DNA from 2 places in the Marinobacter sp. UBA3604 genome. Region 1 is predicted to be linked to the other one. Evidence: predicted binding sites of a transcription regulator. Region 1 holds the regulator's gene; the other holds the start of a gene.
The links. Region 1 encodes FliA, which starts transcription of late flagellar genes. Its sites were predicted from a motif close to CTAAAGTTTNNNNNNNNNNNGCCGNTAA; they were not measured.
Positions count from the first base shown of each region.

Region 2: a site for FliA is predicted at 2,729-2,756, ahead of B2590_RS17710 (methyl-accepting chemotaxis protein). Genes of this name have one in related genera too.

Region 1 is NZ_DFMB01000017.1:32,169-37,007, reverse strand. It holds gene flhA (flagellar biosynthesis protein FlhA) at 1-643, shown strand, start outside; gene flhF (flagellar biosynthesis protein FlhF) at 704-2,005, shown strand; gene B2590_RS05160 (MinD/ParA family protein) at 2,052-2,864, shown strand; gene B2590_RS05155 (RNA polymerase sigma factor FliA) at 2,895-3,626, shown strand; gene cheY (chemotaxis response regulator CheY) at 3,803-4,186, shown strand; gene B2590_RS05145 (protein phosphatase CheZ) at 4,208-4,839, shown strand, end outside.
Region 2 is NZ_DFMB01000061.1:209,571-214,409, reverse strand. It holds gene B2590_RS17725 (YchJ family protein) at 1-372, shown strand, start outside; gene rarD (EamA family transporter RarD) at 369-1,268, shown strand; gene B2590_RS17715 (CHAD domain-containing protein) at 1,288-2,649, opposite strand; gene B2590_RS17710 (methyl-accepting chemotaxis protein) at 2,917-4,593, shown strand; gene B2590_RS17705 (TRAP transporter substrate-binding protein) at 4,697-4,839, shown strand, end outside.

The DNA of each region.
Region 1 (4,839 bases):
GGCAACACACCTCAACCAGATCCTCCAGAAACACGCCCACGAACTGCTTGGCCATGAGGAAGTCCAGAAGTGGCTGGAACAGCTCGAGAAAGTATCTCCAAAGCTGGCGGAAGAACTGGTACCCACCACCATTTCCATCAGCCTGCTGCTGAAGGTGCTGCAGAACCTGCTGAAAGAGGAAGTGCCGATCCGTGACATGCGCTCTATTGCCGAAGCGATCGTGAACGTTCATCCGAAGAGCCAGGACCCGAAGCTGCTGACCACGGTTGCCCGCCAGTCACTGCGCCGGATGATTGTCCAGAGTATCTGTGGCAACGACACAGAGATCCCGGTGATCACTCTGGATCCAGACTTGGAACAGTTATTGCTGAAGTCCATGCAGCAGAGTCAACAATCCGGCGGTCAGGAAGACATCGGGCTGGTGCTGGAGCCAAATATGGTTGAGAAGCTTCAGAGGTCGCTCCAGGACAGCGTTCAGCGCCAGGAGATGTTGGGCAAGCCGGCGATTCTATTGGTTTCAGGGCCCTTGCGCCCGGTACTGGCGAAGTTTGCCAGCTACGGAGTAGAGCGTCTGCATGTACTGTCGTACCAGGAAATTCCGGATAACAAACAGATCACTATTGTCGCATCCGTCGGTCAGTAAAGGCCGCGGCTGGAAAGGCGGAAGGCGCTGGAAAGCGCTGACCGGGGAGGAAGCATCATTATGAAAGTTAAGCGGTTTTTTGCCCAAAGCATGGCAGAGGCACTGCGTCAGGTGCGGGATCAGATGGGTCCCGATGCCGTAATCCTTTCCAATCGTCGTGTGGATGGTGGCGTCGAAATTGTGACAGCGCTCGATTATGACGAAAATATGGCGCGCCAACGCCTCGGTGACGCTGCGCGGGAAGCCACCAATGGCTCACGGCTAGCCGAAATGCAGGCGGAACAGCATCGCCGCCTGGAGGACGAACTCGGCCGCTCTCGCGATCGTATTCGGGAAGTGCGGGAAAAGCGCGCGACCTATGGTAATGCGGTTGCGGTTGCGGGTGGGGACTTCGGTCACGCTGGCTTGTCGAAAGAATCGCTGGCCGACGATGACATGGTGGTTGAAGAGCCTACCGCTGCCAGCGCTGCCTATTCCGGAGAACTGGCGCAAATGCGTGCGGAGATCAGTTCCCTTCGTGACCTGGTCAGTGCCCGGAATGGCGGTGAACCCGAACAAACAGCGGTGAACGCAGTACAGCAGAGGCTGTCTGAGAGGTTGCAGGAGTTTGGTCTCGGGCTGGAGCTCGCCAACTCTCTGTCCCGGCGCCACCGCGCAGGCCGGCTTGAGGATGGCTGGAAGCAGTCTCTGAAAATGCTGGCCGCCGGTGTGAAGACCGCGCGTACTGAATGGGCGGATGAGGGCGGTGTCTACGCCCTGGTGGGCCCAACCGGGTCCGGCAAGACGACGACCATCGGCAAGCTGGCCGCGCACTATGTGCTGCGCCACGGTGCCGACTCTCTGGCGCTGGTCACCACCGATCGCTATCGGGTCGCGGCCCATGAGCAACTATTTGTATTCGGGCGCATACTGAACGTTCCAGTTCGGGTTGTGGACGAAACCCATTCCCTGGACGACATACTGGACGAACTGTCGGACCGGCACCTGGTGTTGATTGATACCGCTGGCCTGACCAGCACCGACAAGGGCTACGAGGAGCAGCTTATGGAGCTGGCTCGCAGTCACCATCGGATTCGAACCCATCTGGTGGTTTCGGCAACCAGTCAGCCGCGCATCATGAAATCCGTTTGGCATTGCTATAAGATGGCAAATCTTACGGGTTGTGTGATGACCAAAATCGATGAAGCACTGACCCTGGGTGAATCGCTGGGATTCGTCATGGAAACGGGATTGCCGGTGGCGTATTACACCGACGGGCAGAAAATCCCGGAAGACCTGCACCACGCTGAGTCCATTCCGCTGGTGCGGTTGGCCGTGGAGAGGCTGAAGAAACTCCAGCAGCAACAGGCAGTCGCTGTTTAAAAACAACACAGCCTGCGGTTAAACGCGGCAAGAGATCAGAGTCAGTATGAGCAAACCACATCCGGTACAGGTGATTGCCGTTTCCGGCGGGAAAGGGGGCGTTGGCAAGAGCAACGTATCAGTGAACCTTGGCATCGCCCTAGCACAAATGGGACGGCGGGTGGTGCTGCTCGATGCCGACCTGGGCCTTGCCAACATTGACGTTCTGCTTGGCATTACCGCCAATCGTAATATCCAGGACGTCATCGCCGGGGAATGTGACCTTCGGGATGTGTTGGTCAACGGCCCCGGTGGCATCAAAATCGTGCCCGCGTCCTCAGGTACCCAACGCATGACCCAGCTTTCCAATCTGGAGCACGCTGGCCTGATCAACGCGTTCAGCGAACTGGGTGACCAGATCGATGTGCTGATCGTTGATACCGCTGCGGGTATTTCCGAATCGGTGGTCAGTTTCCTCCGAGCCTCACAGGAACTATTACTGGTTGTCTGTGATGAACCTACCTCTATCACCGATGCCTACGCCCTTATAAAGCTTATGAACCGGGATTACGGCACCAACCGCTTCCGTATACTGGCCAATCAGGTCAGGAATGAGCAGGAAGGTCGCCATCTGTTTGAAAAACTGACCCGGGTTACCGAGCGCTTTCTTGATGTGGCACTACAATATGTGGGTATGGTGCCGTATGACGAGGCCGTAAAAAAAGCGGTACAGCGCCAGCGTGCCGTGCTGGACGCCTATCCGCGGGCAAAAGCATCGTTGGCGATCAAGAGCCTCGCGGAGAAAGTGGATAGCTGGCCGCTGCCATCATCGCCCCGGGGACATCTGGAATTCTTTGTGGAGCGGCTCGTCGAAGTCTGATTTTGATCCTGTCACTGAATAGCCGGATACATGACATTGGCGAAAGAACTTGGAACCTACAACCGGACGGGTACACGAGGACCTTCCCAGCTCGTTGAGGAGCAGGCCCCGCTGGTCAAAAAAATAGCGCTTCACCTCATGGCGCGGCTGCCGGCATCTGTCCAACTGGATGACCTTATGCAGGCAGGCATGATTGGCTTGTTGGAAGCTGCACAGCGATACAGTTCCGACAAGGGGGCTACCTTTGAGACATACGCCGGGATCCGGATTCGCGGAGCCATGGTAGATGAAATTCGCAAAGGTGACTGGGTACCCCGATCCGTCCACAGGAACTCCCGCCGCATTGCCAAAGCCATCAAGGCTGTCGAGGACCGCCTGGGTCGGGAAGCTCAAGACTCGGAAGTAGCCGAGGAGCTGGGGCTGGACCTCGACGAATACTATTCCTCCCTGAGCGATGCTAACAGTGGCCGACTTTTTAGCCTGGATGAGCTCAATGAATCCGGCGAGCTGCCGATAGAAGAAACAGAGGACAGTGATAACCCGTTGGATGGCTTGGCGTCCGACAACTTCCGGAAGAGCCTGGCAGCTGCGATTGGTGACCTGCCCGAGCGAGAAAAGCTGGTGCTCAGCCTTTACTATCAGGAAGAATTGAACCTGAAGGAAATTGGTGCTGTGTTGGGTGTCAGTGAAAGCCGGGTCAGCCAGATTCACAGCCAGGCCGCGCTCCGTCTGCGGGGGCGTCTTACTGGTTGGCAGAGCTGAACAGGCCGCCAGTCCCATTGAACGGCGTTACCAGGCATTCTTTACTGTAGCCTTTTGGTAACCGGTGCTTTACAACCGGCTCAAAGGCCACACAATAAGCGGTTAAACTACCGGCCTGCTAGACTGTGAGCCGGAAGCCAAAAACGAATTCCGGGCGTTTTTAACTGGAGGTCCCATTGGACAAGAACATGAAAATCCTGATTGTGGATGACTTCTCCACAATGCGACGGATCATTAAGAACCTGCTTCGCGATCTCGGTTTTACAAACACTGACGAAGCAGACGACGGCAATACAGCACTGCCTATGCTCAGGAGCGGCAAATACGATTTTCTGGTAACCGACTGGAATATGCCAGGGATGTCCGGACTCGATCTGCTCAAGGAAGTCCGTGCCGATGACAGCCTGAAAACCCTGCCTGTGCTCATGGTGACCGCCGAGGCGAAGCGCGACCAGATTGTCGCTGCTGCGCAGGCCGGTGTGAACGGCTACGTGGTCAAGCCCTTCACGGCAGCCGTACTCAAGGAGAAGATTGAGAAGATCTTCGAACGCATCCAGTAATTCAGAGGTCGGACGGCTCCCATGAGCAATAGAAAAAAAGACCCACAGGGGCTCGACCCGGAGGTCACGGAGAAACTCCGCAGCCAGGCGGCCGAGTTGGTTGAACAGGTCAACGCCGGGGACTATGGCCGCGCGATGACGCTGATCAATGAATTGAGCGAGGTGAGGGACCAGAGCCTGTATCGGGAAGTCGGCCGCTTGACCCGCAGCCTCCACGAGGCGATCCGCAATTTCCAGATCGATCCCCGTAACGCCGAACAGTCAGAAGCTCTGTCGAAGATGACCGATGCGTCGGATCGCCTTGAGTACGTGGTTCAGATGACCGGTAAAGCGGCCAATCGGACCATGGATCTGGTTGAGGAGGCTATGCCCAAGGCCAGCGCCCTCCGCGACGAGGCCGCCGAGCTGAGAGACCAGTGGCAGAAACTGCGTCGCCGCGAGATGGCGCCGGCTGAATTTCGTGAGCTCTATGCCCGTATCGACACGTTTTTCGTGACCCTGAATACCGATGCCGGGGCGATGTACGACAACTTGTCGGAAATTCTTCTGGCCCAGGATTTCCAGGACCTCACTGGGCAGGTGATCCAAAAGGTCACCACTCTGGTTAAAGAGGTGGAAGAGCATCTGTTGAGCCTGGTAGTGATGGCGAGTCA
Region 2 (4,839 bases), on a different contig from region 1:
CCGGCATCCTCACCGGAAGCCCTTATGCGATCTCGCTACAGCGCGTTTGTACTGAATCTGACGGACTATCTGAAAGCCACATGGCACACCAGCACCCGGCCTCAAGACCTTGATTTGACCGAGGCGCCGAAGTGGGTGTCGCTGCAGGTACTGTCGTCAGAGGAAGGTGAACACGAAGGCACGGTGCACTTTCGCGCCCTTTACCGGGCAGGCGGCGGCTGGGGGTATCTGGAAGAGAACTCCCGCTTTGTCCGCGATGATGAGCGCTGGTACTACGTGTCGGGCGATACCCGCGAAGGGACCCTCAAGCCTGGCCGGAACGAATCCTGCCCCTGCGGAAGTGGCAGAAAATACAAGGCCTGTTGTCTGTGAAACATGCTACGCCTGATGCAGCAAAAGGCGTGGGTTTCGGCCTGGCCGCCTATACCTTGTGGGGCTGTTTCCCCATTTACTTCGCGCTTTTCGAGGGTGTGCCCTCTTACGAGGTGCTGGTTCACCGGATCGTCTGGTCCTGTGTTTTTCTCGCCATCGTGGTGAGTTTCCTGGGGCGCTGGAAACCCATCACTGCTGCGTTGGCACGCCCTAAAAAGCTTGGTTTCGTATTCGGCTGTGCGGTATTCATTGCGCTGAACTGGGGGGTCTATATCTATGCCGTGGAAACCCGTCATGTGCTCCAGGCGAGCCTGGGGTATTTCCTCACGCCCCTGGTGAACGTCGGTCTGGGCATGCTGGTGCTGCGGGAGAGCATTACCCGACTGCAAATTGTGGCGGTTGCATTGGCGACCATCGCCATCCTTTATCAGCTTTTTCTGTTGGGCGTGGTGCCCTGGATCACCCTGGTACTTGCGTTCAGTTTCGGAACCTATGGCCTGCTTCGAAAGCAGGTGGAGCTGGATGGTCTTTCGGGCCTGTTTGTTGAGACGCTGCTTCTGCTACCGGTCGGCCTGCTGGCTCTCGGGGTTCTGGGCTCGGCCGGAGAATCCCACTTCAATGACAACATCACCATTGCCTTGCTTTTGATGTCCAGCGGTATCGTCACCGCCATCCCCCTGTTGTTCTTCGCCGGTGCGGCCCGCCGGCTGCGCCTGGCAACCGTGGGCTTTTTGATGTACATCAACCCCACGCTGCAGTTCTTCATCGCGCTGTTTGTGTTTGATGAACCCATGAGTGGGGAGAAGCTGGCGAGCTTCGTGATGATCTGGGTGGCGCTGGGGCTTTATTCCTGGTCGGCCTGGATGGGGCGTGGGATGAGTCCCACGCCCAAATAGTGGGTTGCCTAGTGGGTTGTCAGGCAATACCGCCGAGGGTCAGTATGTCAGCCCGTACGCGATGTTTCTCCACGGCAAGGTCTGAAATCAGCGTGTTCAGGCCCGCCACGGGCGCCAGCATGTCCGGCTCCGTGGCAATGCTGTTGCGAAAGGCCAGCAGCGTGTCAATCTGCACGTGCAGGTCCTGAAAGTCTCCGAACCGTTGTTGTCGATGTTTTAATGGCCTGAGCCTGTCGTGAAACGCCGGTTTGTTCAACTCGGCCAGGTAGCGTATACGTTTCAGCCGTTTGCGCAGATCGTGAAAGTGATCGTCCGGGGACTGTTCGTTCAGTTGCCGCGCCACGGCGTCGTGCTTGTGTATGTGCTTTTTCAGGGCTTTGTGGATGTCTTCGATAGCCAGTTTCCGGGTTATCTTCTTCAAGTGGCGGGAGGTGATAAGCTGGTACCACTCATCCATGTCTTTGCGGTATTGGCCGCTGCTCAGGCGTTTGGTCAGCTCCTGGTGTTCAATGTCTGCCAGGTTGGCAAAATAGCTGCGGGCGCCGGAGCTCACCAGGGCCAACCGGGTATCTTCCTCCAGTGGCCATTGCGCCAGGTCACCCAGTAACACGTGAAGGTCTCTGAGCCGGCTGGTGGCTTGGCCATGCCGTTTCAGACTCTTGACGGCCTTGCGTAAATCGCTGTCACCACTGATGTCGACAACTGCTTCGGCGATGGCCCGGCTGCGGCGAATGGCAATATGGTACTGATGCAGAAACTCGTCGTCGTACCCCTGCAATACGCCCGGTTCCAGATCCCTGATGCGTTGATACTGGTGTAACAGCGATTCCGGGATGTGCCATGCCAGCGGAGAGTGCTCGTCGATACGGATTTTCGTCCGTTTGCGATGAAACTGCTCATAGCTGACGTCTTTGGGCGTCAGGAACCGTTCAAGCCGGCCCCTGTTCTTGCCGATCTCGCACCAGTGCTCTATGGGCAGGGTGATGTGCATGTAGCTGCACGTGGGGAAGGTGTCGGGTGCGTGCTTCAGCAGTAAGCCTGCCAGATCCTCCAGCGCAGGGTTGTGGCCAATCAGGGTAATGCTGTCTTCGTTCCGGTCGCGCAGCCAGTCGAGCACGACCTCATGGTTAAACGTGTATAGAACAGGCGCCAGTTTGACTGCGTGTTGATGGTTGCTCGGGATCAGGCCTTCCAGGGTTTGTTGTGCGCGGGTGGCATTGCTGCAGTAGACCGTTCCATCGAACGCCCCATCCGCACGGATTGCCCTGCTCATGGGGGCAAGCTGTTTCAGGCCCCGGTTGTTGAGGGGGCGCTGGTGATCACGAAGGCCATCATCGGCCCAGCTGGATTTGGCGTGGCGAATCAGATAGAGGTGTTTCATCCGTGCCCCTGAAACTGGTTTTATTGGGCCAGGTTTGATGAATCGGACGTTTGGGGCTAGACCTTTAGTCTAACGCTGGTTCAAGTCCATCCGCTACCGGCCGTTAAGACTTTTAACAATAAAAGCAAATGCATGAATGAGTTGTGGCAGTGTCGCAGCTTTACACCCCGAAGTCGCACACACCGGTATTACAAACTGGAACACACCCTGGGTGCCCGGTTGTGGATAATTACGCTGAACATTTGATCTCATACGGAGAACTTCTTGATGACATTGCTGAGCCGGTTACGCATACGTTCTCGTCTTCTGCTGGGCGTTCTGGTCCCGGTGGTCATTACGGCGGCAACCCTTGCCTGGATTACGGTCGCCCAGATCAAAAGCGGTGGTGAGGCCGAGCTTGAGCGCCTGGAAGCAAGTTTGCTCAGTGCCCGCAAGGAAGGGTTGAAGAATCTGGTGGATACCGCCCGTTCCGTGGTGCTGGACGCGAAGAACGATCCGGACCTTTCGGATGCCGAGGCCCGTGAAGCGGCAAGGGATCGTCTACGCTCCATCCGATTTGGGGGCGGCAACTATATTTTTGCGTATGCCAAAGATCTGGAAAACCTGGCCTACGCGCCGGATCCTTCCCGGGAAGGACCTACGACCAATCCAGATGTTCAGAAGCTGATACGATCACTGTTCGAAGCGGCACGGAAGGATGGCTTTTTTGGTTATGACTGGCCCAACCCCGCCTCCGGCGAGGTTGAACCCAAGGTGTCATTTACCACAATTGTTCCCGATTGGGGCTGGATGATCGGGACCGGTGTGTATGTCACCGATATCGCGGAAGTGGTTTCTGCCGCACGCGCGGATATTGAAGCGGAGATAGCCGAAACCCTCGGTTTTATCGTTCTGGTTACTGTGATTGTGGTCGTCATCGCATTGCTCATCGGTGTGTTTGTCGGTCGTACGGTGACGAAACCGTTGAACACCGTTACTGCCATGATGAAGGACATCGCCGAGGGTGAGGGCGACCTCCGCCACCGTCTGCCGGACGAAGGAAACGACGAACTCGCCGAGCTTGGGCGTCGCTTCAACGCCTTCGTGGTGAAAATCCAGGACACCATCCGCGATGTCGGCGCGACCACTGACCAGGTTGCCTCGGCCGCGGAAGAGCTCAGCCGTGTTGCCAATGAAACCCGTGCGTCGGTACAGGAGCAGGGTTCGGAAACCGATCAGATTGCCTCCGCCATTAATGAGATGGCGGCCACGATCCAGCAGATTTCCGGCAATGCCAACTCGGTGGAAAGTGCCGCCTCTGACGCCGACAGGCTTGCACGGGATGGTGGCGAGACCATTGCCAACGCACAGGCGTCCGTCAATCAGTTGTCGGAGGAGATTGAGTCCAGCTCTGGCCGTATCAGTAATCTGGCTGAGAAAACCGACGAGATTACCCAGGTGCTGGACGTCATCCACGCCGTCACTGACCAAACCAACCTGCTGGCCCTCAACGCAGCCATTGAGGCCGCCCGGGCCGGTGAGCATGGCCGTGGTTTCTCGGTGGTTGCCGATGAAGTCCGCCAGCTGGCCAAACGCAGTGCGGAATCCGCTGATCAGATTCGCGGTATGATTGACGGCTTCGTGACCGAGTCCCGCGCGGCGGTCGAGCGGATGGACGCGTCCCGCCAACGCTCCAGTGAAACGGTTGAGCGCATTAATCACGCCACTGACGCCCTGCGCACCATTGAGAAGTCTGTGGGCCATATTCATGATCAGGTGACCCAGATTGCCACCGCGGCGGAACAGCAAAGCCAGGTGGCCGAGGAAATCAACCAGAACGTGGTGCGCATCGTGGACGCGGCGCAGCGTAGCGATACGGGTGTGAACCAGACCAACGAGGCAAGCCACGAGTTGGCGCGGCTTGGTGAGAGTCTGCGTGAGCTGGTAGGCCAGTTCAAGGTATAGAACCGTTGCTTCTGGTCGGTCGACGATTGGCGTCAGCCGGCCAGCAAGCTATGATGTGGGCGATCTGATCCGACCACTACAAAAAACGGAACCTGACCTCGCTATGACTATTCGCAAATCTTTCATGACCGTCCTGGCATTGGTGTTCGCGCTGGCAAGCGCGTCGCTGTCGGCCCAGGAAACCTATACGCTTCGCCTCGCAGAAACCTGGGGGCCCAACTCTCCGATTCTGGGTGAAACAACGCG